DNA from 2 places in the Variovorax arabinosiphilus genome. Region 2 is predicted to be linked to the other one. Evidence: riboswitches for the same ligand, from Rfam matches in the RefSeq annotation. Region 2 holds a riboswitch; the other holds the start of a gene.
The links. A riboswitch is a leader RNA that binds a small molecule or an ion and turns the genes downstream of it on or off. The one in region 2 is predicted to bind glycine.
Positions count from the first base shown of each region.

Region 1 (15,260 bases), on a different contig from region 2:
AGCGCCGAGCTGGGCGTGATCATCCCGCCATCGATCCCGATGATCCTGTACGGCGTGAGCGCCGAGGTGTCGATCGGCGAACTGTTCATCGCCGGCTTCGGCCCGGGCATCCTGATCAGCCTGGCGCTGATGCTCTTCGTGTGGGTCTACTGCAAGTTCAAGGGCTGGGGCAAGAACGACGGCGAGGGCCGCATGCCCTTCGGCCGCGCCCTGTGGCAGGCCGGCTGGGCACTGCTGATGCCGGTGATCATCCTCGGCGGCATCTACGGCGGCGTCTTCACGCCCACCGAGGCATCGGCCGTGGCCGTGTTCTACGCGCTGGTCGTCGGCATGGTGATCTACCGCGAGATCAAGGTCACCGACCTGTTCGTGATCCTGCGCAAGTCGGTGCTGTCGTCGGCGGTGATCATGTTCATCATCGCCAACGCCGGGCTGTTCGCCTTCCTGATCACGCGCGCGGGCGTGCCCGACGCCATCGGCCGCTGGCTCGAGCAGGTGCTGCAGTCGCCCGCCATGTTCCTGCTGGGCGTGAACGCGGCGCTGTTCGTCATCGGCATGTTCATCGAAACCAGTGCGGCCATCATCGTGCTCGCGCCCATCCTGGCGCCGGTGGCGATGCACTTCGGCATCGACCCGGTGCACTTCGGGCTGATCATGGTGGTCAACCTGGCGCTCGGCATGATCACGCCGCCCTTCGGCGTGAACCTGTTCGCGGCCTGCACCGTGGCGCGAATATCCCTGGACCGCATCGTGAAGGACCTGATCCCCTTCGTGGGGGTGGTGCTCGGCTGCCTGATGCTGATCACCTACTTCCCGGCGATCTCCCTCACGCTGCGCGACCTGGTCTACGCGAAATAGTGCACGGGCGTGACAGTGGCCTTCATGCCGCTGTCACGCCCAGCCCCGATGCTGGCGAGTCCTATCCTCCGCCCGGCATCCGATGTTCTTCAGCAAGACCGACAAGGCCCGCGACGAATTGCGCCCCGGCCGCCGCACGCTGACGCAGCGCGAGCGCGCCGTGCTGCTGATGGCCGACGGCCAGCGCTCGGTGACCGACTTCGTGCCGCTCTTCACCGACCGGGACGAGGCGCTGCGCGTGGCGCGCCACCTGTTGCACGAGGGGTATCTGCACGCGCCGGACGAGCGGCTCGACGCACCAGCCGTCGTCGTCGCGGAGGTGCCCGAGCCGTCGGCGCCCGCTGTGCCCGCCACCGCATCGGCCGACCCTTTCGACGGCAAGCCGTCGCTGGCCACCACGCGCATGTTCCTGTTCGACCTGTGCGAGCGCATGTTCGCGCGGCGCGACCCCGCGATGGCGCAGGTCCTGCGAGACACGCTGCGCGAGGCGCGCGACCGCCCCTCCATGCTGGCCGTCGCCGACACGATGCTCGCGGAGATCCGCCAGGCCGCTGGCGACGAGCGCGCCGACGCCATCCGTGATCGCATTGCCAGGTTGTTGCCAGCCGAAACGGTGCACTGAGCCCGCGCCGATCCACTACACTCACCCGGTCAGGAGAGTGCCCGCAACGGGCCGCCGAAGGCGCAGGATCCATCCGAACGCTCAGGTACCAAGGACTGACGAGGCGCCCGTTCACCCGGGCGTTTCCTTGCTGGAGAGAGGTCGGTAGTCCATCGCGACACGCCGGCCCACCGAAGGAGCAAACCCTAAGCCTTTGACGAGGCGGGGCGAATCTCTCAGGTAGAGCGGACAGCAGGGGTGGCCCATGACTTGCGTCGTGGATTCCGTCTGCCCCTTGTTTTGGAGAGCGCCCATGGCTGCTTCCGACGATTCGCTTCCGCTCCAGAAGACCCCGCTGCACGCCCTGCACGTCGAACTCGGCGCCCGCATGGTGCCCTTCGCCGGCTACTCGATGCCCGTGCAGTACCCCGCCGGCCTGATGGCCGAGCACAAGCACACCCGCACGGCCGCCGGCCTGTTCGACATCTCGCACATGGGCCAGCTGCGCCTGGTCGGCCCCGACGCCGCCGCGGCCTTCGAGACGCTGATGCCGGTCGACGTGGTCGACCTGGCGCCCGGCAAGCAGCGCTACGGCCTGCTGCTGAACGATGCCGGCGGCATCCTCGACGACCTGATGTTCTTCAACGAAGGCCACGACTCGCTCTTCGTCATCGTCAACGGCGCCTGCAAGGTGGCCGACCTGGCGCACATCCAGGCTCGCATCGGCGCGCGCTGCGACGTGCAGCCGATGCCCGACCACGCGCTGCTCGCGCTGCAGGGCCCGCAGGCCGCCGCCACGCTGGCGCGGCTGTCGCCTGGCGTCGAGCGCTTCGTCTTCATGACGGGCGGCGCGGTGCAGATCGGCGACAAGGACGTGAAGATCCCGGCCTTCGTCACCCGCAGCGGCTACACCGGCGAAGACGGCTTCGAGATCTCGGTGAAGGCCGACGACGCCGAGGCGCTGGCCCGCCTGCTGCTGGCGCAGCCCGAGGTGCAGCCGATCGGCCTGGGCGCGCGCAACTCGCTGCGGCTGGAAGCGGGCCTGTGCCTCTACGGCCACGACATCGACGAGACGACCACGCCGGTCGAGGCCTCGCTCAACTGGGCGATCCAGAAGGTGCGCCGCACCGGTGGCGCGCGGGCCGGCGGTTTTCCCGGTGCCGACAAGGTGCTGGCCCAGCTGGCGGCCGCAGCGTCGGGCGCGGCGGGCATCGCCGACCACGACACGCTCAAGCGCCGCCGCGTCGGCCTGGTCGCGCTGGAACGCATCCCGGTGCGCGACGGCACGCCGCTCGAGTCCTTCGAGGGTGCCGCCATCGGCCAGGTGACCAGCGGCCTGCTCGGGCCGACGGCCGACCGGCCGATCGCCATGGGCTATGTCGCCACCGCGTATGCGGAGCCGGGCACCCGCATCCAGGCCATCGTGCGTGGCAAGCCAGTGCCGATGGAGGTCACCACCCTGCCCTTCGTGCCGACCCGATACTACCGAGGCTGATTTCTTTTTCATCCCTTTTCAGGAGCCCCCATGAGCACCAAATTCACCAAGGACCACGAGTGGGTCCAGGCCACCGGCAGCGACGCGATCGTCGGCATCACCGTGCATGCGCAGGACGCGCTGGGCGACGTCGTGTTCGTCGATCTGCCGGACGTCGGCAAGACCTTCGCGCAGGGCGAAGTCGCCGGCGTCGTCGAGTCGGTCAAGGCCGCGGCCGACGTGTTCATGCCCGTCTCGGGCGAAATCACCGAAGTCAACGAAGCCCTGCGCGCCGACCCCTCGCTCGCCAACAGCGACCCATTGGCCGCCGGCTGGTTCTTCAAGGTCAAGCTGAGCGACCCGCTGCAGCTCGACACCCTGCTCGACGCGGCCGACTACGACAAGTTCGCCGCCGAAAGCTGATCCGCCTTTCTTCCTCGCCCCCATCGCTTCATTCCCATGCCGACGCCATCCTTCCCCACCCTGCGCGAACTCGAGAACGCCGACGAATTCATCGCCCGTCACATCGGCATCGAACCGGCCGACGAGGCGCGCATGCTGCCGGTCATCGGCTCGGCCACGCGCGAGGAACTGATCGACGGCATCGTGCCGCCGGCCATCCGCCGTACGCGGCCGATGCGCTTGCCCGCGCCGGTGAGCGAGGCCGACGCACTGGCCGAACTGAAGAAGATGGCGGCGAAGAACACGGTGGCGCGCAACTTCATCGGCCAGGGCTACTACGGCACCCACACACCTGGCGTGATCCTGCGCAACATCCTCGAGAACCCCGCCTGGTACACGGCCTACACGCCCTACCAGGCCGAGATCTCGCAGGGCCGCATGGAGGCGCTGGTCAACTTCCAGACCATGGTCTGCGACCTGACCGGCATGGCGATCGCCAACGCGTCGATGCTCGACGAAGCGACGGCCGCGGCCGAGGCCATGACGCTCGCCAAGCGCAGCGTGAAGTCCAAAAGCAACATCTTCCTGGTGGCCGGCGATTGCCACCCGCAGACCATCGAAGTGCTGCGCACGCGCGCTGCCCCCCTGGGCATCGAGATCAAGGTGAGCACTGCGTCCGAAACGCTGCCGCACCTCATGACCAGCGGCGACTTCTTCGGTGTGCTGGCGCAGTACCCCGGCACCACCGGCCAGGTGCACGACCTGCGTCCGCTGGCCGGCCATGCGCATGCCTGCGACGCCGCGCTGTGCGTGGCGGCCGACCTGCTGGCGCTGACGCTGCTGGCGCCCCCCGGCGAATGGGACGCCGACATCGTCTGCGGCACCACCCAACGCTTCGGCATGCCGATGTGCAACGGCGGCCCGCACGCCGCCTACCTGGCCTGCCGCGATGCGTTCAAGCGCTCACTGCCGGGCCGGCTGGTCGGCGTGAGCGTCGACGTGCACGGTTCGCCCGCCTACCGCCTCGCGCTGCAGACGCGCGAACAGCACATCCGCCGCGAGAAGGCCACGTCGAACATCTGCACGGCGCAGGTGCTGCCGGCCGTCGTCGCGAGCATGTACGCCGTGTACCACGGCCCGGCCGGCCTCACGCGCATCGCGCAGCGGGTGGCAGCGCTCACCGGCATCCTGGCCGCGGGCCTCGAGCAGATGGGCCGCGAGCTGGTCAACACCACCGCCTTCGATTCGCTGACCGTGAAGAGCGGCGACGACACCGCCGCCATCCTCGCGCACGCGAACACGGCCGGCGTCAACCTGCGCCATCGGCTGCAGCAGCACCTGGGCATCTCGCTCGACGAGACGACGACGCGCGCCGACATCGAGACGCTGTGGGCGCTGTTCGTGCCCACCGGCACGCCGATGCCGCGCTTCGAGGAGCTGGCCGACACCGCCCCGGTGCGCATTCCGGACGACCTGCGCCGCACCTCGGCCTTCCTCACGCACCCGGTGTTCAACACGCACAAGAGCGAGACGGCGATGCTGCGCTACATCCGCAGCCTCTCCGACAAGGACCTGGCGCTCGACCGCAGCATGATCCCGCTGGGCAGCTGCACCATGAAGCTCAACGCGACCAGCGAGATGATCCCGATCACCTGGCCCGAGTTCGCGAACATCCACCCCTTCGCGCCGGCCGACCAGTTGCAGGGCTACGCCGAGCTCGACCAGCAGCTGCGCGACTGGCTCTGCGAAGCCACGGGCTACGCCGGCATCAGCCTGCAGCCCAACGCCGGCTCGCAGGGCGAGTACGCCGGCCTGCTGGCGATCAAGGCCTTCCATGTGTCCAAGGGCGAAGGCCAGCGCAACATCTGCCTGATCCCGTCGTCGGCGCACGGCACCAACCCGGCCAGCGCGCAGATGGCCGGCATGCAGGTGGTCGTGACCGCCTGCGACGCGCAAGGGAACGTCGACCTCGACGACCTGAAGCGCGCCTGCGAGAAGCACAGCGCGAACCTCGCCGCAGTGATGATCACGTACCCGAGCACGCACGGCGTGTTCGAGACCCGCGTGAAGGAACTCTGCGAGCTGGTGCATGCGCATGGCGGCCGCGTGTACGTCGACGGCGCCAACATGAACGCGCTGGTCGGCGTGGCTGCCCCGGGCGAGTTCGGCGGCGACGTGAGCCACCTGAACCTGCACAAGACCTTCTGCATCCCCCACGGCGGCGGCGGCCCCGGCGTCGGCCCGGTGTGCGTGGTGGAAGACCTCGTGCCCTTCCTGCCGGGCCATGCGACGGCCGGTGTCGGTGGGCACGACGTCGGCGCCGTGTCTGCAGCGCCGCTGGGCAACGCCGCGGTGTTGCCGATCAGCTGGATGTACTGCCGCATGATGGGCGCGGCCGGGCTGCAGGCCGCGACCGAGACGGCGATCCTCTCGGCCAACTACATCAGCGCGCGCCTGAAGGACCACTACCCTACGCTCTACGCGAGCCCGAACGGGCATGTCGCGCACGAGTGCATCCTCGACCTGCGACCCATCAAGGACCGCTGCGGCGTCACCGCCGAGGACGTCGCCAAGCGCCTGATCGACTACGGCTTCCACGCGCCCACGCTGAGCTTCCCGGTGCCCGGCACGCTGATGGTGGAGCCGACCGAGAGCGAGCCGCTGGCCGAGCTCGACCGCTTCATCGACGCGATGATCGCCATCCGCGGCGAGATCCGCCGGGTGGAGGAAGGCGTGTGGCCGAAGGAGGACAACCCGCTCAAGCACGCGCCGCACACCGCCGCCAGCCTGATGAGCACCGAGTGGACCCACCCCTACTCGCGCGAGCTCGGTGCCTACCCGCTGGCCGCCCTCAAGCAGGCCAAGTACTGGTCGCCGATCGGCCGCGTCGACAACGTCTACGGCGACCGCAACCTGTTCTGCAGCTGCGTGCCGGTGGACGCGTACACGACGAGCTGATCGCGGCGGCACAATCGATGTTTCCCATTCCAAGGAGAGACATCGATGAGTGAAACGAAGCAGCCCCTCGACGGGCAGATCGCCTGGGTCACCGGCGGCGGCAGCGGCATCGGACTGGCCGGCGCCATCGACCTGGCGAAGGCCGGTTGCCAGGTCGTGATCTCCGGGCGCGAAGCGGCCAAGCTCGACGCCGCGATCGCCGACGCCGAGGCCAAGGGCGCACCGCGGGGCAGCATCACGGCGATGGCGCTCGACGTGGGCGACCGCCCCGCCGTCGACGCCGTGGCCGCCGCCATCGAGGCGCGGCACGGCGGCGTCGACATCCTGGTCAACAGCGCCGGTGTCAACTTCCCCAAGCGCTTCTGGAGCGAGACCGACGGCGACACCTTCGCCAAGGTGGTCAACATCAACCTCAACGGCGCGACCTTCTGCACGCTGGCGGTGCTCAAGGGCATGCAGGCGCGGCGCCGCGGCACGGTGATCAACATCGCGTCCTTCGCCGGCTGGCACCAGAGCTACCTCACCGGCCCGGCCTACGTGGCAAGCAAGGCGGGCCTCACGGCCATGACGCACAACTTCAACATCGAGCAATGCGTGCACGGCCTGCGCGCCACGGCCGTGTGCCCGGGCGAAGTGGCCACGCCGATCCTGAAGAAGCGCCCGGTGGAACCGAGCGCCGAGGACAAGGCGCTGATGCTGCAGGAGGAAGACATGGGCCGCACCATCCGCTTCATCGCCGAGATGCCGCCGCACGTGTGCATCAACGAGCTGGTGATCGCGCCGGTGCACAACCGCATCTACATCGGCGGCAGCGAGCTGCAGCGCCGCTGACGGGGACGCCGCGCGCTCAGTTCGGTAGAGCCGCCGCCCAGGCCATCACCTCGGGCAGCGGTGCCGGCCGCGCGAACAGGTAGCCCTGCACCAGCCGGCAATCCAGCAGGGTCAGCACTTCCAGCTCGGCCCTGGTTTCGACGCCCTCGGCCACGACGAGGATGTCGAGCGAGTTGCCCAGCTGCACGATCGAATTGACCAGCACCGCGTTGCCGGGCGAGGTTTCCAGCCCGTCGATGAAGCTGCGGTCGATCTTGACCTGCCGCACGTAGTCGCTGCGCAGCGAGGCCAGCGACGAATAGCCCACGCCGAAGTCGTCGACGGCGATCGCCACGCCCGCGGCCGACAGCGCGCTCAGGCGGCCGCGCGTGGCCTGCGTATCGAGGGCGACCTCTTCGGTGATCTCGATCTGCAGCCGGCAGGTGGCGATGCCGCGCGCCGCCAGCGTCCCCAGCACGATCTCGTCGACCGCCAGCTGGGCCATCTCGCGCGGCGACACGTTCATGGCCACCGGCACGCCGGCCAGGGGCGAACCGGGCGCATCGAGCTGCGCCATGGCCCGGCAGATTTCATCCAGGATGTAGCGCAGCAGGTTCTCGGCGATGCCGGTGCTGGCGGCTGCAAACACCACGTGTTCAGGCGAGATGCGGCCATGCCGGGGATGCGTCCAGCGGATCAGCGCCTCCAGGCTGTGGACGCGTCCGTTCTGGCGCTCCAGGATCGGCTGGTACCACAGCTCGATGCTGCGCGACTGGATCGCTCCCAGCAGGTCGCGCTCCACTTCGCGGCGTGTGGCCAGTTGCAGGTTCAGCGCCTCGTCGACCACCTGGTAACGGTTGCGGCCGGCCCGCTTGGCTTCGTAGAGCGCCTCGTCGACGACGCTGATCAGGTCGGTGAACGCCAGCGCGTCCGCTGCCTGGAACTTCAGGACACCGATGCTCACCCCCAGGTGTCCACCGTAGTGCGAGGTGGCGAAGGGGATGGAACGGATCAGGGCCTCGGCCAGCTTCTCCGGCGTCGTCAGCCCGCCCGGGCTGTACAGGATGGCGAACTCGTCGCCGCCCCATCGACCCGCCACCGCCTGCAGGCCGTCGAGCTCGTTGGTCAGCCAGCGGGCCACGTCCTCCAGGACCCGGTCGCCGACCTTGTGGCCGAAGACGTCGTTGACGGTCTTGAACCCGTCCAGGTCGAGCAGCATGAGGCAGTGCGACTGCTGCGGATGTTCGGCCAGATGGGCAGCCACAGCCTGGGTGAAGCCTTCGCGGTTGAGCAGCCCGGTGAGAAAGTCGTGCGACGCCCGGCGGGCCAGCGCCTGCGTCGACGCCTGCAGCGACTGGTGCGCCTGGTGCAGCCGTGCCGCGAGTTCGGTGGCCTCGTTCTTGAGCCGGCTGCCGGCGCGGAAGGCCTTCTCGCTCACCAGCGAGCCGCGGGTGAGGCCGACGAAGTACAGCAGCACCATCGCGGCCAGGCTCACGTTCTCGAAACCGCCGGCGATCACCAGCGACACCATCACCGAGAGCAGCGTCGGCAGGATGAAGCTCAGCGGTGCCAGGGCATAGGCGCTGCTGTAGGTGACGGCGCCCGCGCAGGTGCCGCAGACGATCGTCAGGTAGAACACCGTCTGCGGCGAGGTGTAGCCGTCGCACAGAAAGCTCACCAGGGCCCACACGCAGCCCGAGACGCCGGCGGCGATGGCCGTCAACCGCAGCTGCCATTCGACCCAGTGGGCATTGGCCAGGCCGGTATCGCCGCCCTGCGCCGCCGTGGCGGCCGAGCGCTCGAGCAGGCGGCGGCTGGTGACGATGCGCACCACGCTGACCGTCAGCGTCAGCATCAGCCAGGAGAGACCCATGGCCGGGCGGCCCGACTTGATCGCCACCAGTGCCGCGGTGCAGCTGAGCACGATGTTGATCGGCATGGCCGCCAGCACGCTGCGCCGCACCGACACCAGCTGGTCGACGCGAACCATGCGCGCCAGAAGCAGGTGGTCGGCCGAGGCGATGGGCGGCAAGGAAGGCGCGCTGTGGTTCATGAACGGGGCAGACCGGCGCCAGCGCAGGGCCGCGGTCGAGACAGGAGGACCCGCCGGAGTGTACAGAGCGATTCCTACAGTGCGTCCGGGCGCCTCACCGGTTCACAGCACGACCCAGGTCGGCGCATGGTCGCTCGCACCGGCGCGCCCGCGGACGTCGCGGTCGACGCCGGCGTCCTGCAGCCGTGACGCCAGGTCGGCACTCAGCAGCAGGTGATCGATGCGCAGGCCGGCGTTGCGCGGCCATCGGTTGCGCCAGTAGTCCCAGTAGGTGTAGATGCGCTCGCCGGGGTGGCGGGCACGCAGTGCATCGGTCCAGCCCTGCTCGAGCAGACGCGCGAAGGCATCGCGGGCGGCCGGCTGCAGCAAGGCGTCGTCGCGCCAGGACGCCGGGTTGTAGATGTCGACGTCGGTCGGCACGACGTTGTAGTCGCCGGCCAGCACCACCGGCAGGCCGCAGCCGAACAGCCGCTTCGCATGCGCATTGAAGTGCTCGAACCACGCCAGCTTGTAGTCGAACTTCGGGCCGGGCTGCGGATTGCCGTTGGGCAGGTAGAGGCAGCCGATGACGATGCCGTCGACCACGGCCTCGAGGTAGCGGCTCTGCGGGTCGTCCTCGAAGCCCGGCAGGCCGCGGCCGGTCTCGATCGGCTCGCGACCCCGGGCGAGGATCGCCACGCCGTTCCACGACCGCTGCCCGTGCCACACCACGCCGTAGCCGGCGGCCCGGATCGCCTCGGCCGGGAAGTTGGCGTCGGGCGACTTCAGCTCCTGCAGGCAGGCCACGTCGGGCTTCGATTCGGCCAGCCATTCCAGCAGCCGGGGCAGGCGACCATTCACGCCATTGACGTTGAAGGTCGCGATCTTCATGAATCAGCGCTTGGCCACGGCACCGGTCGCCACCTGCGCGCGGAATGCACGCAGCTTGGCCTTGAGCCGCCGCTCGTTCGCCAGGCCCACGCGCACCATCAGCTTCTGGCCGCTGGACATCGATTCGAGCGCCGGGTCGACGTACTCGTAACGCGTCCAGGGCCGCTCGGCCGTGAACTCGCCGCGCACCTCGGTCAGCTGCACCTGCACCGGGCCGGTCGGCTCGGGCGTCTCCAGCAGATGGTCGATGACGGCCACCAGCCGGTCGTTGAAGTAGCGGCCCGGGTAGCCGAGCTCCTCGTAGGCCTGCTGGAACAGCGGGTAGAAGCGCGCGTAGAGCGACGCTGCGCGTTCGGCGTCCACCGCCTCCACCATCTGGGTGAAGGCGGCATAGCGCGTGCTGTTGGCCTGCCCGATGGTCGTGCGCGTCGCGCCGGCGTCGACGGTGAAGCGTTCGGGCGCCGGCACCATCGGCCACATGCGCGACGGCGCCTGCGCGCGCGGCAGGTTGTCGATCGTGGCGACCACGCGCCGCACGAAACCGTCGATGTTGAGCAGCGTGGTCACGCGCTGGGCGCCCAGCAGATCGGTCAGCGCCTTCTTCGCCTGGGCGTCCGAGTCGCCCAGCGCGGGCAGCACGGCATCGGGTTCGGCCAGTGCATCGACCGGGTTCTGCGGGCCCATGGCCGCCACCGGCGGCGCGGGCGGTGGCGCATCGGGCACGGCCGGTGCGGTGGCGGCGGCTGGCGGCACGGGTGCGGCCACGTCGCGCTGCGACCAGTACCACCAGCCCCCGGCGGCAATGGCGATCAGCACCGCCACGACGACGGCCGTCACGGGCGACTGTCGGGCGGGCCGGAAATCGGGTTCACGCTCGGACATGGGTGCAACTTCCTTTCGAGCGCCATGGCGGCGCGGCCCTCCATTGGAAACCATGCGCCATCGGGCGCCGTAACCTCATGTGAACATTCCGCCGCCTGCCCCTTACCCTCAGGCGTAATCGAGCGGCAAGGCGGTCGTGTACTTGATCTGTTCCATGGCAAAGCTCGAACTCACGTCCGACAGCTCGATCTCGCGGATCAAGCGCTTGTAGACCGCGTCGTAGGCCTTGATGTCGGGCACCACGACGCGCAGCAGGTAGTCGTCGTCGCCGCTCATGCGATAGAACTCCACGATCTGCGGGATGGCCGCGACCACGGCGCTGAAGCGCTTGAACCATTTCTCGTTGTGCTGGCTGGTGCGGATGGCGACAAAGACCGTCACGCCCACGTTGAGCTTGTCGGGGTCGAGCAAGGCCACGCGCTGGCGGATGTAGCCCTCGCGCTCGAGGCGCTGGATGCGGCGCCAGCAGGGCGTGGCCGACAGGCTCACCTGTTCGCTGATCTCCTGCAGCGAGGCGCTCGCATTGACTTGCAGCAGTTCGAGGATCGCCTTGTCGATCTTGTCCATTGAGTATCCCAATCCAATATGGATGTCATGTTGAGAAGAATTTTGCGCGATGACGACATGAAGAGGCAAATTTCAGCAAAAGAAACCACGTTCTCCTTTCTAGACTGGAGCACCGCCACAGCATTCACCGAAAGACCGGCCGTTGACTTCCTTCGATTCCGAAACCGTTCTGGTCCGCACCGGGCGCGACCCCTCCAGCCATGGCGGCATGGTCAACACGCCGGTGTTCCGCGGCTCGACCATCCTGTCGAATTCGCTCACCGAGTGGGAGTCGCGCAAGCTCCCGGGCAACCCCTATGCGTCGTACGGTCGCTTCGGCACGCCCACCACCCGCGCCCTCGAAACCGCGCTGGCAGAACTCGAAGGCGGCTACCGCTCCATCGTGTTTCCGTCGGGTCTGGCCGCCTGTACCCACAGCCTGCTCGCCTTGCTCCAACCCGGCGACCACGCGCTGATCAGCGACAGCGTCTACGGCCCGACGCGCAGCTTCGCCACCAAGGTGCTCACGCGCTTCGGCATCGATGTCGAGTTCTTCGACCCGCTCGCGGCAGGCGAGATCCGCCGGCAGATCCGACCGTCCACGCGTGTCGTGTTCGTCGAGTCGCCCGGCTCCACCACCTTCGAGGTGCAGGACATCCCCGCCATCGCCGAAGAAGCGCACAAGGTCGACGCCTTCGTGGTCATGGACAACACCTGGGCGACGCCGCTGTTCTTCAAGCCCTTCGAGCACGGCGTGGACATCTCGGTGCAGGCCGCGACGAAGTACATCGTCGGGCATTCCGACGCGCTGCTCGGCGCGGCCACGGCCAACGAGCGCGCCTGGGCGCTGCTGCAGCAGACCGCCCACGACTTCGGCCAGACGGCCGGGCCGGACGACCTCTACCTCGCGCTGCGGGGCCTGCGCAGCCTGGCGGTCCGCCTGCATCGCCACTGGGAAAACGGCGTGCTGCTGGCCGAGAGCATGGCGCGCCACCCGATGGTTGCCCAGGTGCTGCATCCGGCACTGCCCGGCGATGCCGGCCACGCGCTGTGGCGCCGCGACTTCCGAGGCGCGAGCGGGCTCTTCGGCGTCGCGCTGAAGCCGGTCGGCCGCGAGGCGCTGGGCGTGTTCTTCGACAGCCTCGAGCTCTTCGGCATCGGCCTGTCCTGGGGCGGCTACGAAAGCCTGGCACTGCCGGTCGATGCGCCCACACGCGCGGTCCGGCCGTGGGCGCTCGAAGGCCCGCTGCTGCGCATCCACGCCGGGCTGGAGTCCTGCAACGATCTGATGCGCGACATGCAGTCGGCGCTCGACCGCATGCAGCGGCACCTCTGATCCCTCGGCGCCGAGCGCCTGCATGCTGCATTCATCGGCCCGCCTCGTGCGGGCCGTTTGCATGGGCACCGCCAGCCATGGGCGCGACACGTCGGGGCGCATCGAATCGTGCATGCCGCAGGCTTGAGGCGCACCCTTTTCAGGCGCCGCCTGTTCGCGCCATGATGTCGTTCGCGACGCCACGGCAAGGCACGGCCTGGAGCACGAGAAAATTTTTGTCGTCAGGGCCGCCAGCGGGGCAAACGTTGTTCGCGCACAATCGCCGCCCCGGCTTCTGTTGGAAATATTTTTCTCGTTATATCGATATGGCGAAAACTTATATCTAACGATCGCCAGACTGCTGTTGATAAATTACTACTTGGCATGGACATTGCCTTGACAAGCCATCCCCTTCCAACGAGGACCGCATGACCCCATCCCTCCGCTCCAGCCGCACCATCGCCCTGCTCTCGGCGGCGCTTTCCCTCTTCGTTCATGCCGCACCCGTTGCCGCGGAAGAATGGCCGACCAAGCCCGTGACGATGATCATGGGCTTCCCCGCCGGATCCGGCGTCGACGTGGTGGCCCGCGCCATCCAGGAGCCCCTGGCCAAGCAGTTGGGCCAGCCGGTCATCATCGACTACAAGTCGGGCGCGGCCGGCAACATCGCGAGCGAATACGTGGCGCGTGCCAAGGCCGATGGCTACACGCTGGCCTTCGGTACCGCGGCCACCCATGGCAGCAACGCGGCGCTCTACAAGAAGCTGCCCTTCGACGTGGAAGACGACTTCGTCGCCGTGGCGCCGGTGCTCGATGTGTCGAACGTGCTCACCATCAACCCCGAGGTGATGAACGTGACCACGCTCAAGGAGTTCGTCGACCTGGTGAAGGCCAACCCGGGCAAGTACAACTACGCCTCCACCGGCAACGGCGCGGGAACGCACATGGCCTTCGCGGAGTTCAATTCGCGCCTGGGCCTGCAGATGACGCACGTGCCCTACAAGGGCGGCCCCGAAGCCATCAGCTCGGTGGTTAAGGGCGAGACCTGCTGCATCATGAACCAGGTGCAGACGGTGCTGCCGCAGTACAAGGCCGGCAAGGTCCGCCTGCTGGGCGTGACCACCGCCGCGCCGGTGGCGGCCGTGAAGGAAGTGCCGACCATCGCCTCGAGCGGACTGCCGGGCACGAAGGGTTTCGACAGCTCCATCTGGTTCGCGGTGTTCGCCCCCAAGGGCACCGATCCGAAGATCGTCGACAAGCTCAACGGCGCCATCAAGGCGGTGCTCGAAGACAAGGAGCTGCGCGCCAGGTTCGAGGCACAGGGCAACACGGTGCGCATCGAATCACCGGCCCAGTTCAAGAAGACGGTGCACGACAACCGCGTGAAGTGGGCCGAGGTGGCCAAGGCGGCGAACATCAGCATCGATTGACACGACCCCACACGCCGCACGCTTCATGACCACGGAACTCTCCCCGCCCGCCACCGGACTGATCGCGCTCGAACAGCGCCTGGCGAAAGACCTCGAATGCCTGGGCTGGCCGGCCCGCGACTGGATGCCGCAGCAGGCCGCCGAAGACGGCATGCCCGTGCTCGACGTCGCCATCATCGGTGCCGGCCAGGCCGGTCTGGCGGCCGCGGCCGCGCTGGCGCAGCAAGGCATCCACGCCGTGGTGTTCGACCGCGCGCCGCGCGACTTCGAAGGCCCCTGGGCCACCACCGCGCGCATGGAAACGCTGCGCTCACCCAAGGAACTCACCGGCCCGGCACTGGGCCTGGCCGCGCTCACCTTCCGCGCCTGGTTCGAGGCGCAGTTCGGCGCCGACGCCTGGACGCAGCTCGACAAGATCCCGCGCCTGCAGTGGATGGACTACCTGCGCTGGTACCGCCGCGTGATGGCGGTCGACGTGCGCAACGACACGGCCATCACCGCCGTCACGCCCCGGGCCGACGGCAAGGTGCTGCTGGCGTTGCAGACACCGGCCGGCGACTCGCGCGTGCTGGCGCGCCGCGTGGTGCTCGCCACCGGCCGGGATGGCCTGGGCGGCCCGGCCGTGCCGGCCTTCGTGCAGACACTCGATCGCACGCAGTGGGCGCATTCGTCGGACGTGATGGACTACGCGCAGCTCGAAGGCCTGCGCGTCGGCGTGATCGGTGCCGGCTCGTCGGCGATGGACAGCGCCGCGACCGCGCTCGAGATCGGCGCCAAGAGCGTCGACCTGCTGATCCGCCGCGACGACCTGCCGCGCATCAACAAGTCCAAGGGCGCCGGCGTGCCGGGCCTGACGCAGGGCCACTTCGACCTGCCCGACGAGCTGAAATGGCGGCTGCGTCACTACATCAACGTGGCCAACGTGCCGCCGCCGCACGGCAGCACGCTGCGCGTGTCGCGCCATGCCAATGCGCGCTTCAACTTCGGCTGCCCGGTGCTGTCGGTGGCGCGCGACGGTCAGGCCATGCGCGTGAACACCCCCAAGGGCGAGTTCGCTTTCG
Region 1 is NZ_JASZYB010000001.1:1,458,414-1,473,673, forward strand. Features, by position in the region: gene QTH86_RS07000 (TRAP transporter large permease) at 1-858, shown strand, start outside; gene QTH86_RS07005 (hypothetical protein) at 941-1,480, shown strand; glycine riboswitch at 1,501-1,588, shown strand; glycine riboswitch at 1,601-1,722, shown strand; gene gcvT (glycine cleavage system aminomethyltransferase GcvT) at 1,773-2,954, shown strand; gene gcvH (glycine cleavage system protein GcvH) at 2,985-3,356, shown strand; gene gcvP (aminomethyl-transferring glycine dehydrogenase) at 3,393-6,293, shown strand; gene QTH86_RS07025 (SDR family oxidoreductase) at 6,339-7,124, shown strand; gene QTH86_RS07030 (putative bifunctional diguanylate cyclase/phosphodiesterase) at 7,141-9,135, opposite strand; gene QTH86_RS07035 (exodeoxyribonuclease III) at 9,259-10,026, opposite strand; gene QTH86_RS07040 (DUF3014 domain-containing protein) at 10,030-10,908, opposite strand; gene QTH86_RS07045 (Lrp/AsnC family transcriptional regulator) at 11,017-11,475, opposite strand; gene metC (cystathionine beta-lyase) at 11,618-12,790, shown strand; gene QTH86_RS07055 (Bug family tripartite tricarboxylate transporter substrate binding protein) at 13,198-14,199, shown strand; gene QTH86_RS07060 (flavin-containing monooxygenase) at 14,225-15,260, shown strand, end outside.
Region 1: linked by a shared signal. The riboswitch ahead of gcvT (glycine cleavage system aminomethyltransferase GcvT) and the one ahead of QTH86_RS14900 (FAD-dependent oxidoreductase) in region 2 are both predicted to bind glycine.

Region 2 (15,260 bases):
GGCCCGCGCGCACCTCGCGCCGCAGCACCGGTTGCGCCAGGCCCGCGATGGTGGAGTAGACCGGCGTCAGCGCATCGGGCAGCACGGTGCCGGCGGCCTTCACCGTCGGGTGCATCATCTGCCGCCCGAGGAAGCCGCCGCGCACCTCGCCCCGCACGCGCACCCGGGCGCCAACGGCGAGCTGCTTCTGCTGCGACGGATAGAAATTGAAGAAGCGCAGCTGGCAGGTGTCGCTGCCGTCGTCGACCGTCACGACCAGCTGGCGGCGGGGCCGGAAGCTCACCTCGCTCTCGGTCACCACCGCCTCGATCTGGCCCATGTCGCCGTCGCGCAGGTCGGCCAGGCGGACGATGCGGGTCTCGTCCTCGTAGCGCATCGGCAGATAGAGCGCGAAGTCGATGTCGCGCAGCAGGCCGAGCTTGCGCAGCGCCCGCTGCACGAGGCTCGGGCCCGTCCCCGGGGACACGGGCGCAGCCGTCGGCTTGGACGGATCGGGCGTGGGCGATGACGGCTTGCGCGGCACGTTCAGCAGAGGTCCTGCAGCGCGCTGCGCGCATCGGGGAAACGGAAGCGGAAGCCAGTGTCCGTCAGCCGCTTCGGCGCCACGCGCTGGCCTTCCAGCAGCACGTCGGCCTGCTCGCCGAGCGCGAGACGCACCGGCGTGGCCGGCATCGGCAGCCAGAACGGACGGTGCAGCACCTGCGCGGCGGTGCGCATGAAGTCCTCCTGCTGCAAGGCTTCGGGCGCCGTGAAATTCCAGGCCTGCGGTTCGGCGGGCGCACCGGGGGTCGCCGCGACGCGCCACACGTGGGCCATGGCGCCCAGCAGATCCTGCAGATGGATCCACGACACCCACTGCCGGCCGGTGCCGAGCCGTCCGCCGACACCCATCTTCACCGGCATCAGCAGCCCCGGCAACGCACCGCCGTGTCCCAGCACCAGGCCGAAACGCAGGCAGTTCACGCGCACGCCGTGCGCGGCAGCAGCGTGTGCCGACGCCTCCCACGCCTGGCACAGGCGCGACATGAAGAGCGGCTGCGGCGGGCTCGCCTCGGTCAGCTCTGCCACATCGCCCTGCGGCTGCACGCCGTAATAGCCGACCGCCGAGCCGGACAGCATCAGCCACGGCTTCACGGGGCGCCGGGCGATCCACGCGACCAGGTCATCGGTCAGCCCGGCACGACTCGCGAGCAGGACGGCCTGGCGCGCGGCCGTCCAACGCGGACCGACGATGCGCGCGCCGGCCAGGTTGACCACCACGTCGACCGCAGGCGTCGCCGGTATCTCGTCGAGCTGCCGGACACAGCGCACCGTCGCGCCGAAGCGCCGGGCGGCGGCGGCCACATCGCGCGTCCACACGGTCACGCTGTGGCCGTCGGCCCGCAGCGCCGCGACCAGGTGGCGCCCGACGAAGCCCGTGCCGCCCGTGAGCAGCACATGCTGCGGCGCGTCAGCGAAGTGCAGCGCCGGCACGCCCGCGGCATCGGGGTTCGGAACGGATGGCGTGGTCATGCGCCGATTCTGCCGCGCCGCCCCATGGCGCACCCGGCCTTTTCCGCCATGGGAGAATCCGGCCCGCACTTCTGTCCTTCCCATGCCTCCTTGGCACGGGCCCGTCCGGCCCTCAAGCACCATGCGCGCCTTCACGCTTTCCGACTTCGACTTCGCCCTGCCGCCCGATCTGGTCGCGCAGCACCCCGCCACCGAACGCACCGCCTCCCGCCTGCTCGACGGCACCGGAGACGCGCCGGTCGACCGCATCTTCCGCGACCTGCCGAGCCTGCTGAAGCGCGGCGACCTGCTGGTCTTCAACGACACCCGTGTGGTCAAGGCGCGTCTGTTTGGCGAGAAGCCGACGGGTGGCAAGCTGGAGCTGCTGGTCGAGCGCGTCCTCACCGGCAACGAGACCGTCTGCCACATGAAGGTCAGCAAGAAGCCGCCCGTCGGTACCACGCTGGCGATGGTCGGCGGCTTCAGCGCCACGCTGCTCGGCCGCTGGCCGGACGAAGACGGCGCCCTCTTCCGCTTCGCCTTCCAGAGCCCGGCCGGCGAAGACCCGTACGCACTGATGGCGCGCTGCGGCCACGTGCCCCTGCCGCCCTACATCGCGCACACCGATTCCGCCGAGGACGAGCGCCGCTACCAGACCGTGTTCGCGCGCGTCCCCGGCGCCGTGGCCGCACCGACCGCGGCGCTGCACTTCGACGAAGGCCTGCTCGCGCAGCTCGAAGCGCGTGGCGTGCAGCGCGCCAATGTCACGCTGCACGTCGGCGCCGGCACCTTCCAGCCGGTAAAGACCGAGAACATCGCCGAGCACACCATGCATGCCGAGCGCTACGAGGTGCCTGAAGCCACGCAGCGCGCCATCGCCGACTGCAAGGCGCGCGGCGGCCGGGTCGTCGCGGTCGGCACGACGACCGTGCGCACGCTCGAGTCGTGGGCCAAGAGCGGCGAAGCCGCCGGCGACACGCGCATCTTCATCACGCCGGGCTTCGCCTTCGCGCACGTCGACCTGCTGATCACCAACTTCCACCTCCCCAAGAGCACGCTGATGATGCTGGTGAGCGCCCTGGCCGGCTACGAGCGCGTGATGGCGCTGTATGCCCACGCCATCGCCCAGCGCTACCGCTTCTTCAGCTACGGCGACGCCATGCTGCTGGCACGACAGGACTGAATCCCATGCTGAACTTCGACATCCTCACCACCGACCCGACCAGCCACGCGCGCCGCGGCACGCTCACGCTCAACCACGGCCCAGTGCAGACGCCGATCTTCATGCCCGTGGGCACCTACGGCACCGTCAAGGGCGTGATGCCGCGCAGCCTCGAAGAGATGGGCGCGCAGATCATCCTGGGCAACACCTTCCACCTGTGGATGCGCCCGGGTCTCGACGTCATGGCCAGCTTCGGCGGGCTGCACCAGTTCGAGAAGTGGAACAAGCCGATCCTCACCGACTCGGGCGGCTTCCAGGTGTGGTCGCTGGGTGCGATGCGCAAGATCAGCGAGGAAGGCGTGAAGTTCGCGTCGCCGGTCAACGGCGACAAGCTCTTCCTCACGCCCGAGGTCTCGATGCAGATCCAGACCATCCTCAACAGCGACATCGTCATGCAGTTCGACGAATGCACGCCCTACGACACCAACGGCCACATCACGACCGAGGCCGAGGCGCGCACGTCGATGGAACTGAGCCTGCGCTGGGCCGCGCGCTGCAAGACCGAGTTCGCGCGCCTCGAGAACCCGAACGCGCTCTTCGGCATCGTGCAGGGCGGCATGTTCGAGAACCTGCGCGAGGAATCGCTGGCCGCGCTGGTCGAGATGGACTTTCCCGGCTACGCCATCGGCGGCGTGAGCGTGGGCGAGCCCAAGGAACAGATGCTGCACATCATGGGCCACACGCCCCACAAACTGCCGGCGCACAAGCCGCGCTACCTGATGGGCGTGGGCACGCCCGAAGACCTGGTGCAGGGCGTGGCCGACGGCGTCGACATGTTCGACTGCGTGATGCCCACGCGCAATGCGCGTAACGGCACGATGTTCACGCGCTTCGGCGACCTGAAGATGCGCAACGCGCGCCACAAGATGGACCCGCAGCCGGTCGACCCGAGCTGCACCTGCCACGCCTGTGCCGGCACCTCAGGCGTGAGCTGGAACGATGGCGGCCGCGAAGGCTTCAGCCGCGCCTACCTGCACCACCTCGACCGCTGCGGCGAGATGCTCGGGCCGATGCTCTGCACCATCCACAACCTGCACTACTACCTGAACCTGATGCGCGAGATTCGCGAAGCGCTCGACGCCGGGCGCTTCGCCGAGTTCCGGCAGCAGTTCAAGTCGGATCGGGCCCGCGGCGTGTGAACGGGTCGGCGGCTATTTAGCGGTGGCGAGGAAAGGCCTGATCGGCAGCGGCGTGCTGTAAGGCTCGATGCGCAGCAGTTCGCTCTTGAACACCGCGATCTGCCGCAGCGGCGCCTGCACCAGCGCACCGTCTGCCTCCTTGGCGGAGGCATATTGCCAAAGCGTGACCTGGCCCTTGTCGGCCAGCAGCGCGGCCAGCCGCTGCACCGCGGGCTCGCTGCCCCTGCCGAGTTGCTCGACGTCGACACCGACGACGATGTCGTCGCGCGGCGAGACGATCTTGAACAGCTTCACGCCGGCAGCGGCTTCGCCGTGCGCGGTCAGCACCCAGGCGCTCGCCGAGACGAGGACGAGCCGCACCACGGCACGGCAGTAGGAGAAGGACATCGCGGGATCCCGTCGCATGGAAAGCCGGCAAGCGTAGGCGGGCACGCGCGCGCCGCCCATTCGACGGAAGCCATACGCCGCTCGGCCCAGGCGCAAAAAAGCCCGTCGGCGACGGGCTTCGGGTGCAGGCGGGGGCGACTCAGTCGCGCAGTTCTGCCGGCAAGGTACCGCCGTTCGCGGCGATGCGGGTCATCACCTGTTTGTGCAGGCCGATGTTCCACTCGGCCGAACCCGGCTCGCCATCGCTGTAGAGGATCTCGCTAGCCAGTTCCTTGCGCGCGGCAAGGCTGCTGTCCAGGCCGAGCAACTTGAGCAGATCGACGATCGACGTGCGCCAGTTCAGGCCGGCGGCCCCGGGCATCGCATCCAGGATGGCCGGGACGTCGCCCAGCGGGATCGAGGGTGGCGGTGCCGGCGCCGCGGGCGCGCTGGCCGTGGGTGCAGGCGCCGGGGCGGCCTGGACTTCAGCCGCGTTGGCCGACGGGAAAATCTTGGAAAAAATCTTGCCGAAAATGCTCATGGGTACTCCTTGAATATCAGACTGGTTCTGTGAAACGCGGCGCCGGGCGCCGCACGAGCTTCTATCACGCAGGCGACGCGCCGGCCAGGGTTGGCTGGGCCGAAAGTGTTTGCGTCTGTGCCGACGTGCCGCATGCGTGGCAGAACTTCGAGAAGGCGCTCTTGCGCGCATCGCAGGCGCCGCAGTGGTCGAACAGGCCGATGCCGCAGTGCGGGCAGAAATCGATCGCCGGGTTCTTCAGGTCCACCGGGCGCTCGCAGCCGGGGCACACGCTCTTGGCCAGGCGCGCCAGCGCGGTGTCGTAGCTCAGCTCCTCGCGCCGCACGATGTCGGGCTGCGCCTCGGCCAGCTTCTGGCGCGCCAGGTAGCGGTTGAGCGCGACGATCGCGTAGCGCCCGACCAGCACCGTCAGCACGATGCCCACCACGTAGCGCACATAGCCGCCGTAGCTTGGCAGGTAGGGCACCAGCTCGACGAAGAAGGCGAAGAGCGCGAAGAAGATGAAGCCCCAGACGAAGGGCCAGTAGGTGCTCTTGCGCTTCTTCACGAAGAGCCAGCCCGCCACGAGCAGCAGGGGCAGCGTGAGCGCCAGCCGGTAGCCGAACACGCGCAGCTCGACGCGGCGGTATTCGGCACGCAGCTTCTCCTGCGCGTCGGCCTCCAGCACGGCCAGCTTCTGCTGCGCCGCTTCCTGCGCCTGGCGGGCATCGAGCGCGACCTGCTGCTGCGCGTCGACCTTCTGCTGCGCCTCGTCTTCCTTCGCCTTCAGCCCGTCGAGCGCACGGGTGCGTGCGATGAGTTCGGCGTCCTGGTCGGGCTGGGCAGTGGCACGGCGCGTCGCGACCCAGTTGCCGAAGGTCTCGCGGGCCGTGTGGCTGGCCTGCTGGGCGACCGACAGCTTCAGCTCGGCCTGCTCCAGCTCGCGGGCGGCCTGGCGTTCGGTGCGTTCGGCCTCGCGCACGCCGGCCCGCAAGGGCTCCGCCGCCGCGCGGTCGATGAAGTCGTCCAGCTGCAGGGCCCGTTCGACCTGCGGCAGGTCGCCCACCAGCGCGCCGCCGAGCCCGATCAGGAAGCTGGCGAACACCACCGCCACCAGCCACAGCCCGCGGCGAAACCATTTCTCCGACAGTCGCAAAGATTTGCTCATGAATTCTTCCTCGTTGATCTACAGGCCGAGTGTGACCGGCGCCGCACCCAGCCCGCTGCGCTGCAGCCAGGCGAACACCGAATCGGCCGTGACGGTCTCGATGCGGTCGGACAAGCGCTTGTCGTTCGGATGGTCGTCGAAAGCCACATTGGCCTTGCTCATGCGCCCGCCCAGCCGCGTGAGCGGGCCGAGCTTGAGCGTGGTCGGCGTGTAGCCCTTCAAGCGCAGCCACGCCTGCGCCTGGCCGCGGTCGGCGATGGTCGACGGCGCCATGGCCAGCGCCAGCGTCTCGATCACCCACTGGTTCGACTGCTGGTACTTGTCGGCCCACGCATAGCTCACCAGGCTGTAGGCCGGCGTGTGCAGGCGCCCGATGCCATCGACCGGCGCCACGCCCAGCAGCGCGGACAGTTGCGCCTGCACGGCCGGTGTGGGCACCGACCACGCCGCCTCGTAGCGCCAGGGGTCGTCGAGGAAGAACTCGCCCAAGCCCTGGCGATAGAGACCGGAGACTGCCGTGCCGCACTGGTTGAGCTTGTGCGCCACGCGCCACGGGCCGGCGTCGGTCTTGTAGGCGATGCCGACGTGCGACCAGCGCAGCCCGTACTTGCCGAGGTCCTGGCCGGCGCGCGCCAGCAGCACCACGCGCGCACCGCTGGCGTCCAGCGCCTGCGCCGTGCGTTCGGCCAAGGTCAAGCCCTGCTGCACCTGCTGTGCCGTCGGACGCGCCGGCTCGCACGAGCGGCCCGCGTGCGATTCGGTCGGGAAGAGGAACAGGCCGGCCAGCACGACCGCCGCCACGAGCAGCGCGGTGCGCAGCGCCACGCGCATGCGGCAGGGCCAGCGCGCCGCCGCCACGGGGCGCCCGAAGTCGTCGTACCGGCCGAAGTTGGTGGGCGCGCGCGGGTTCACATCAGCCTCTCGTTGTGCAGCAGCGCGCGGCCGATGGTGTTGGGAATGAAGGCGATCATCTCGCCCGCGGCCGACAGCACGACACCGCTGCCGATCACGCTCACCGTGACGACGGTGCCCACCGCAATCGCGCTGCCCTGCGCGGCAGCGCCGGCGAGGTGGACGCTGGCGCGGGCGCCGTCCGACGCGCGCGCCAGCAGGTAGACGGTGCCCTCGGCCGACGCCTCGACCGCCACCACCGTGAGCGCCGCCCCGCCCACCGACAGGGCCACCGGCACGGCCACCACGGCACTGGCGGTGGCGCCCGCCACCGAGGCAGTACCGACCACCGACGCGACCGGCAGCAGCGACAGGGCCGCGGAGGCCTCGCTTTGCGCCTGCGCCGAGAACACGGTGCAGGCGGCCAGCAGGGAAACAACAAACATCTTTTTCATGGGAGTGCTCCTGGGAAAGAGGGGGATGTCGCGCGTCATTCCGCAGCGCTGTCGGCAGCGCGGGCTTCGCGGCGGCCTTGCAGCCGGGCTTCGGCGAGGTCGGCCTCGTGGCGGTCGCGCAGGGTCTTGGCCAGGGTGAACGCCGTGCTGATGAGGAACAGCCAGCTCACGCCCAGGAAAGCCTTGTAGGTCTCGTGGATCTCCATGCGCAGCAGGCCCCAGCCGGTCAGCGCCATGGCCGTGAGGAAGCCGCCCCAGACCACCAGCTTCCACATCGGCGTGTCGCCGGCGGAGCGGGCCGCGCCGTGCTGGTTGTCGCGCACGAACTTCGCCAGCACGAACGCCGCCGACAGGCAGAACACGTAGCCCATCACCATGAAGGCGCGGTCGAGCGCCGCACCGGGCAGCCAGCCCAGGCCGATCGCGCAGAGCGACACGGCGATGCCGAAGGAGGTCCACACCTGGAACTGCCAGGCCCGCGTGTCGCGCTGAAGGGAGACGGTGGAGGGAAGGTTTTGCATGAAAGCCTCGCGGCGTTGTGAAGGTGATCGGATGATCGCCCTCCGCTTGCCGAAAAGGCGCATATCCATGCACCAGACCTCCTACGCAGCGCCATCGGTACCGAATTTCGATACCGACTCGTCGCCTCACATCCGCTGGAGATCGTCCCGGGTGTAGGGCTGCTCGATGCCGGCCAGCCGGACGGCGATGGCTTCGAGCAGGTCCTGCGTGGGCGCCGGCGCGCCCGGCGTCTGGAACGCCAGCGGCAGCAACAGCCCGAGCAGCATCACCGGCCAGGGCGCCCGGGGCGCCGGCTGACGGCGCACCAGCCACAGGAAAACGAGGCAGATCGCGATGCCCAGCAGCAGGCCCGCCGCCACCTCCGACACCGAGTGCGCGAAGATTGCCAGGCGCGAGGCGCCGATGGCCGCGCCCAGGGCCCAGCCGGCGGCCACCGCCACGCAGCGCAGGGCCGGCGACCGCCGCGCCGCGACCATCCAGAGGGCCACCGACCACACGCTGGTGCTGATCGCCGTGTGGCCGCTGAACCCGGTGAAGTTGAAACGCGCGCTGCCCAGGCCCCAGCCCATGAAGGCCAGTTTCGACGCCACGATCAGCGCGCCGCCCACACCGAAGGCCAGGCACCAGCTGAAGGCAGTCCAGCGTCCGCCGCCCGGCGACAGCCACAGCAGCAGCGCGATCAGCACCGACGCCGGCAGCAGCAGCCCGCTGTCGCCCAGCCAGGTGAAGGCGTGCCAGAACGCCGGCGGCACCGCACCGAGGCCGCCCCAGAAAGCGTCGCGCAGCCCCGCCATCAGGTCGCGAGCAGCCCGCTGACGCGCGACTGAAGCGATTCGGGCTGCACCTCGGGCCCGGGGACGGCGGGGCCGACATGCAGACCCACCCGGCTGAACAGCCCGCGGCGGAAGGGCCGCACCATCGCGACGTTCTGCCCGTCACGCTGCTCGATGCGGCTGAAGAACGAGCCCCACAGGTTGGTCAGCGCCATCGGGATCACGGGCGGTTCGAGGCCCTCGTCACGCGCCGCCGCGAGGATCTTCATCACCCCGCCCTTGAAGGGCTGCAGCGTGCCGTCGCGGGTGATCGCGCCCTCGGGGAAGATGGCGAGCAGGTCGCCCTCGCGCAGCACGTCGACCGCCTGCGCGAAGGCGCGCTCGTAGGCGACCGGGTCGTCCTTCTGCGGTGCGATCGGGATCGCCTTGGCCAGCCTGAAGAGCCAGCCCAGCACCGGTACGCGGAAGATGCGGTGGTCCATGATGAAGCGGATGGGCCGCGGGCTGGCCGCCATCAGCAGCACCGCATCGATGAAGCTCACGTGGTTGCACACCAGCACCGCCGCGCCCTCGGTCGGGATGTGCTCGTCGCCGCGGATGCGAAAGCGGTAGATGAAGTGCGACAGCAGCCACGACACGAAGCGCAGCAGGTATTCGGGCACCAGCATGAAGATGTAGAAGGCCACCACCGCGTTGGCGATGCCGGTGAACAGGAAGATCTGCGGAATGGTGAAGCCGGCCTTGAGCAGCGCGCCGGCGATGACCGAGCTGGCGATCATGAAGAGCGCGTTGAGGATGTTGTTCGCGGCGATGATGCGGGCGCGGTGCGTCGGCTGGCTGCGCAGCTGGATCAGCGCGTACATCGGCACGCTGTAGAGGCCGGCGAAGAGCGACAGCAGGCCGAGGTCGGCCATCACCCGCCAGTGCGCCGCCTGCGCCACGAACGCGCCCAGGCCCATCTCCGGCACCGCCGGCAGGCCGCGCGAGGCGAAATACAGGTCGATCGCGAACACGCTCATGCCGATGGCGCCGAGCGGCACCAGGCCGATCTCGACCTGGCGGCGGCTGAGCGTCTCGCACAGCAGCGAGCCGATGCCGATGCCGATCGAGAACACCACCAGCAGCAGCGAGGCGACCTGCTCGTTGCCGTGCAGCACCTCCTTGGCGAAGCTCGGGAACTGGCTCAGGAAGACCGCGCCGAAGAACCACATCCACGAGATGCCCAGCAGCGAGCGGAACACCACGATGTTGCCGTGCGCCAGCTTGAGGTTGCGCCAGGTTTCGCTGAAGGGGTTCCAGTTGACGACCAGGCCCGGGTCGGTGGCGGGCGCCGGGGGAATCGCCTGCGCCACGCCGCGCCCCACCAGCGCCAGCCCCACGCACGCCACCGCCACCGTCGTGTGGCCCACGCCCGGCAGCGCCACCAGCAGGCCACCGGCCACCTGACCGAGCAGGATGGCGACGAAAGTGCCCATCTCGACCATGCCATTGCCGCCGGTGAGCTCGCGCGCGTCGAGCACCTGCGGCAGGTAGGCGAACTTGACCGGGCCGAACAGCGTGGAATGCAGCCCCATGAGGAAGACGCACCCCAGCAGCACCACCGCGTCGGCCCGCACGAAACCCCAGGCGGCGATCGCCATGATGACGATCTCGAGGTTCTTGACGACGCGGATCATCCTCGTCTTGTCGAACTTGTCGGTCAGCTGCCCGGCGGTGGCCGAGAACAGCAGGAAAGGCAGGATGAAGAGCGCACCGATCGCCAGGCCCGCCATGGCCGGCGGCATCCAGCTCAGCTGGAGCTGGTAGGTCACCATCACGGTGAAGGCGAACTTGAAGAGGTTGTCGTTGGCCGCGCCGGCGAACTGCGTCCAGAAGAAGGGGGCGAAGCGCCGCTGGCCCAACAGGGCGAACTGGTTCGCGTGGACGTCGGTCGAAGCAGCAGCGGCGGGTGTCGTCATTCGAATGTCCCTGTCGGGGCTCCTCGGACCGTCATGGCAGTGGCGCGTGGATTGTGCCGCAGGGCCGGGCAGGTCAGCCCGTCGACCGCCCGCAGCACCGGCCAGGCCGCGCAGGCCGCGACCAGGTGCTTGAGCGTGTGGCCCGGGACGATCTGGCCGGTCGCCTCGAAGATCCCGTGATCGCCCAGCTCGAGGAGTTTTGCCACGGCATAGAAGAAGATGACCGCGCCGAGCTTGAGGCCCATCGCGCCCGGCACCGGCCGGAGCAGGGCGAGCCCCAGCACCAGCGCCATGCCGCCGAACTGGACCACCGCCCAGGGCAGGACGTCGCCACGCTCGTGGTACACCGCCACCGCCATCAGACCGCCTGCGAAGGCGACGCAGGCGGCCGGCCAGCCGGCGCGCAGGCTCACCCGCTCGCACACCGCCAGGCCGAGGATGCCGGCGAAGGCGATCGCCATGCCGGCGCGGTCGGCCGCGAGCCGCAGCGCGTCGGGTTGCAGGTGATAGAAGACCGAGCCGGCCGCGGTGAAGATCAAGCCCGCGAAGAACAGCCAGGCACAGTCCAGCGCGGCGGTCGACCGCAGGCGCTCATGCAGGGTGTCGAAGCGCCGCAGCCGCCACAGGCCCCAGAGGCCGAAGGCCGCGAACGGCAGGTTGCTCAGCACGTCCATCGCGAAAGGCAGCCCGCGCCAGGCGCGCGCATCTGCAAAACCCGCACCACCTGCCGCCGAGGGGTCCGGCACGGCCGGCCCGAAGCAGGCGATAAGCACGAAGGCCGCGACGAGCCAGAGCAGCGCGCGCTCGCGCCCCTCCAGCGGCGGGAGCTGCGGCGCCAGGCGTTGGAACAGCGGCCAGGTCGGGAAGCGCTTGGATCGGTTCATGGTGGGCTCCGGTGGTGCGGTGGGAGCGGAATCTAGTTGCCACCGGCACAATTTGGCATCGAAAATCGATACGGTCTGCCAATCCAAGCCGAACGGTATCGAAAATCAGTACCAAGGACCTGTCTCCATGAGCACCACCATCGACCTCGTGCAGGCCGTGAAGAACGAACTCAAAAGCGCCCGCATGACCTACGCCGATCTGGCGCGCGGCCTGGGCATGGCCGAGTCCAGCGTCAAGCGGATGCTGGCCAAGGGCGACATGCCGCTCAGCCGGGTCGACGCGATCTGCCGGGCGCTCAAGATCGACTTCGCCGAGCTGGCGCGCCGCGTGGCCGACGCCCAGCCGCTGCTGCGCGAGCTGACGCAGGAGCAGGAGAAGGCGGTGGTGCGCGACAAGAAACTGCTCCTGGTGGCCATCAACGTGCTGAGCCAATGGACGCTGGAGCAGATCGTGGCGGCCTACCGCATCACCGAGGCCGAGTGCATCGCCTGCCTGGTGCAGCTCGACCGCATCGGCATCATCGAGCTGCGGCCACTCAACCGATACCGGCTCAAGCTGGCCAAGACCTTCCGCTGGCGGCCGCACGGGCCGGTGATGGACTTCTTCCGCGAGAACGTGGTGCTCGACTACTACCGCGGCGGTTTCGACGGCCCGGCCGAGGGCCTGCTGCTGGTGCACGGCTCGATCAGCCGGGCGCTGGCGCCGTCCTTCCTCGAGCGGCTGCAGCGGGTGGCGCAGGACTTCGCGCAGCAGCACCAGACCGACCAGAAGCTCTCGCCCAACGACCGCGAGGGCTACACCCTGCTGCTGGGCATGCGCAACTGGGAGTTCGAGGCCTTCACCCGCCTGCGCCGCGGCGACGCCAAACCGGCCAAGTCGGGGCGAGAACCCTGAAAAACAACAACGGCACATAGGCCGAATGGCCAGTCGCACCAAATTGTCAACAAGGGTAAACTCTAGGTCTGCAGGAGAGCGGGTGTTCCCACCCCACCGTACGCGCAAACTCCCATGAACGCCGAGGTGAACCGCATGCCGGTTCGATGACTGCCGTCTATTGATCTAGCCGTCTGGAGAGCCATCGCCCTGGCGCGATGCACCGAAGGAGCAACCCCGTCGCACGTCGCGTGCGGGCGAATCTCTCAGGTACCAAGGACAGAGGGAGCGGCAACCCGAACCCCGGATCCGACCAGCGACCACAGGGCTGGTCGTGCATCCGCCGTTTGTGCCATCCCACAAGGATTTGGACCATGCGCGTGATTGTTCTGGGCGGCGGGCTGCTTGGCGTCGCTTCGGCCTACTACCTCCAGCAACTCGGCCACGAGGTGACCGTGATCGACCGCCACGGCACGCCCGCGGCCAAGGTCCGGGGCCTGGTCGACACGCCCACGCCGGCGGCCCCTCTGCCCACCTACCGTCCCGGCACCTCGTGGCGCGCCGCGTTCGAACGCGTGCGCAACCGCGTGCATGGCTGGACCGGCTACCTGACCGGCACCGCCCATCGGCCCACGGAGCGCATGGAACATCTGGCGCGCCTGGGCGCCTACAGCCGTGAAAGCGTGCGTGCGCTGGGCCGCGAGGCGGGCGTGACGCAGCCGTCCCGGGGTGCAGGCTGGATGCGGATCTACACCGACGCCGAGGCCTTCGGGCAATTCGCACGCAATGTGCCGCGCCTCCATGCGCTGGGCTGTGTGATGCACCTGCTCTCGGCGGACGAGGCCCTGCGCATCGAGCCCGCGCTCGAACCCCTGCGCGGCCAACTTGCCGGCGCCGCCTTCACGCGCGAAGGCACCTCGTCCGACGCCGCCGGTTTCGTGGGCAGCGCCATCTTCATGTGCCGCGCCGCCGGGGTTCACTTCCTCATGAACCACACGGTGACCCAGCTGCATGCACGCGAGGGCCGGGTCGACCATGTGGAACTGCGCAACGCCGACGGCGAACGCACCACGCTGCGTGCCGACGCGTACGTGATGGCGCTGGGCAGCGGCAGCGCGCCCGTGGCGCAGGGACTGGGCGTGCCGCTGCGGCTGCGGCGGGTCCACGAGCATGTGGTGCTGCTGCCGCTGAAGAACCCGGCGCAGGCCCCGCAGGTCATGCTGCAGGACCTCCACAGCCGGCTGCGCCTGCAGCGCGTCACGACGCCGGACGGCGACCGCCTGCGGGTCTGGACGACGGTGCGGGCCGGGAGTGCCGCCGCCGCGCTGCGCGACGACGTGCGGCTGGCGCGCATGCTCGCGCGGGTCGAGACCTTGCTTCCCGGCCTGGTCGACGCGCGCGGCGCGGTGCTGACCACCACCCCCTATGCACGCAGCGCCAATGGCCTGCCGCTGATCGGCCGCACCCGCATGCGCAACCTGTTCCTGAACGTCGCACCGGGCGCACCCGGCTGGATCCACGCCTGCGGCGCCGGCAAGTCGATCGCCCGCATCGTCAGCGGGATGTCGCCCGAGGTCGAATTCGCCTTCGCGAAGGGCTAGGCGACGAAGACGGTCAGCACGCCGGTGTAGCCGTACACGTGGTGGCGGGCGATCTCGCCGGCCGCGAAGAAGCCGACGAGCGGCACGTCGCCCAGCGCATGCCGCACGATCTGCATCTCGGCGTTGGGGGCGCCGAAGTGCGGCCCGCCGCGGCCCGAGCAGCTGACGTACACCGCACCGGCCACGCGCCGTGCCGGATGCGGCGCCGCCTCGGCCTCGCCGGCCGCCACCGCGCGTGCGGTCGCCAGCGTCTGCTCCTCGGGCTCGAGTTCCTCGCGGATCTCGGCGCAGATGCGCATCAGGTCGGCCCGCGCGGCCTGCGCGTTGCGCCGGCAGAAGCTCATCCGCATGCCGGCTTCGGCCACGTCGGCGATCGCGATGCCGCGGCGTGTCGGGTCGAGTCCGATGATGTGGCGCACCAGCACGTCGGCCCCGAGGTCACCGGTGCGGCGAATGCCGTCGCTGCCCGCATCGACCAGGCCCACCAGGGTCGCGCGCACCGCTTCGATCGCGGCCTGCGGCTCGTCCAGCGACACCTGCAGCTCGGCCAGCAGCACGTCCAGCGCCGGCTCGCCGTCGAGCGTGAGCAGCAGGTTGCCGTCGGCCTCGGTGATCTCGCGTTCGCGCGACACCGGCTGGCAGCCCTGCGTGACGCGCGACACCAGCCGCACACCTTCGCCGAACAGCACGCCCGACATGCCCCCCGAGAAAACGCCGCCGGCCGCGCCGTGGCCGCGGATGTTGCCGTTGCCGCCGATGGCGAACTGCAGCGATTCGTCGCGCCCCGACGAGAGGCCGCCGAACAGGTAGCCGGTGTCGGTGCGCCCGGCCATCTCGCCCACCAGTTCGGCGAGCTCGGGCGTGCGCGGGTCGGCATGGACCAGCGCCGTGTGCGCCTCGAAACCGGCCATCTCGGAGCTGCCCAGCGGCGCCACGCCGGAGAACACGCGGTACTGGTCGCTGGGCAGCGCGCACAGCATCAGGCTGAGCGCGGGCTCGTCGAAGTACTCGGCGTTGTTGGCGGCCACGCCGACGGCGACGGTGCCGGACCAGTCCGTCACCTCCGGCAGCTCGGCGCTCAAGTGGTCGAGGATCTGCTGCGCGTCGTCCGCGTAGTGATCGGTGATGTAGAGCAGGCCCAGTGTCGGCGCGGAGGCGTACTCGGGCAGCGCCATCTGTGCGCGCACCTGGGCCAGGGCGAGGCCGGCCGCCATGATCCATTGCGGATGGGTGGCGTGGCCGGTGGGAAAGAGTTTCATGCGCGGGGTCCGGAAGGTTCGGGAGGGGCGCAAGGCGGCGTCATCGGCTCCGTGAGCGCGATGCGGCCGGCGTCTTGCGCGCGGTGGTCTTGGTGGTCTTCTTCGCTGCGGCCTTCTTCGCTGTGGCCCGCTTCGCG
Region 2 is NZ_JASZYB010000002.1:211,507-226,766, forward strand. Features, by position in the region: gene recG (ATP-dependent DNA helicase RecG) at 1-466, opposite strand, end outside; gene QTH86_RS14835 (TIGR01777 family oxidoreductase) at 526-1,512, opposite strand; gene queA (tRNA preQ1(34) S-adenosylmethionine ribosyltransferase-isomerase QueA) at 1,634-2,674, shown strand; gene tgt (tRNA guanosine(34) transglycosylase Tgt) at 2,680-3,852, shown strand; gene QTH86_RS14850 (hypothetical protein) at 3,865-4,239, opposite strand; gene QTH86_RS14855 (DUF3597 domain-containing protein) at 4,379-4,759, opposite strand; gene QTH86_RS14860 (zinc ribbon domain-containing protein) at 4,824-5,906, opposite strand; gene QTH86_RS14865 (DUF2145 domain-containing protein) at 5,925-6,737, opposite strand; gene QTH86_RS14870 (hypothetical protein) at 6,815-7,252, opposite strand; gene QTH86_RS14875 (YiaA/YiaB family inner membrane protein) at 7,288-7,773, opposite strand; gene QTH86_RS14880 (phosphatase PAP2 family protein) at 7,900-8,568, opposite strand; gene QTH86_RS14885 (MFS transporter) at 8,568-10,505, opposite strand; gene QTH86_RS14890 (hypothetical protein) at 10,502-11,389, opposite strand; gene QTH86_RS14895 (helix-turn-helix domain-containing protein) at 11,517-12,284, shown strand; glycine riboswitch at 12,448-12,556, shown strand; gene QTH86_RS14900 (FAD-dependent oxidoreductase) at 12,638-13,864, shown strand; gene QTH86_RS14905 (FIST signal transduction protein) at 13,861-15,123, opposite strand; gene QTH86_RS14910 (PhaM family polyhydroxyalkanoate granule multifunctional regulatory protein) at 15,164-15,260, opposite strand, start outside.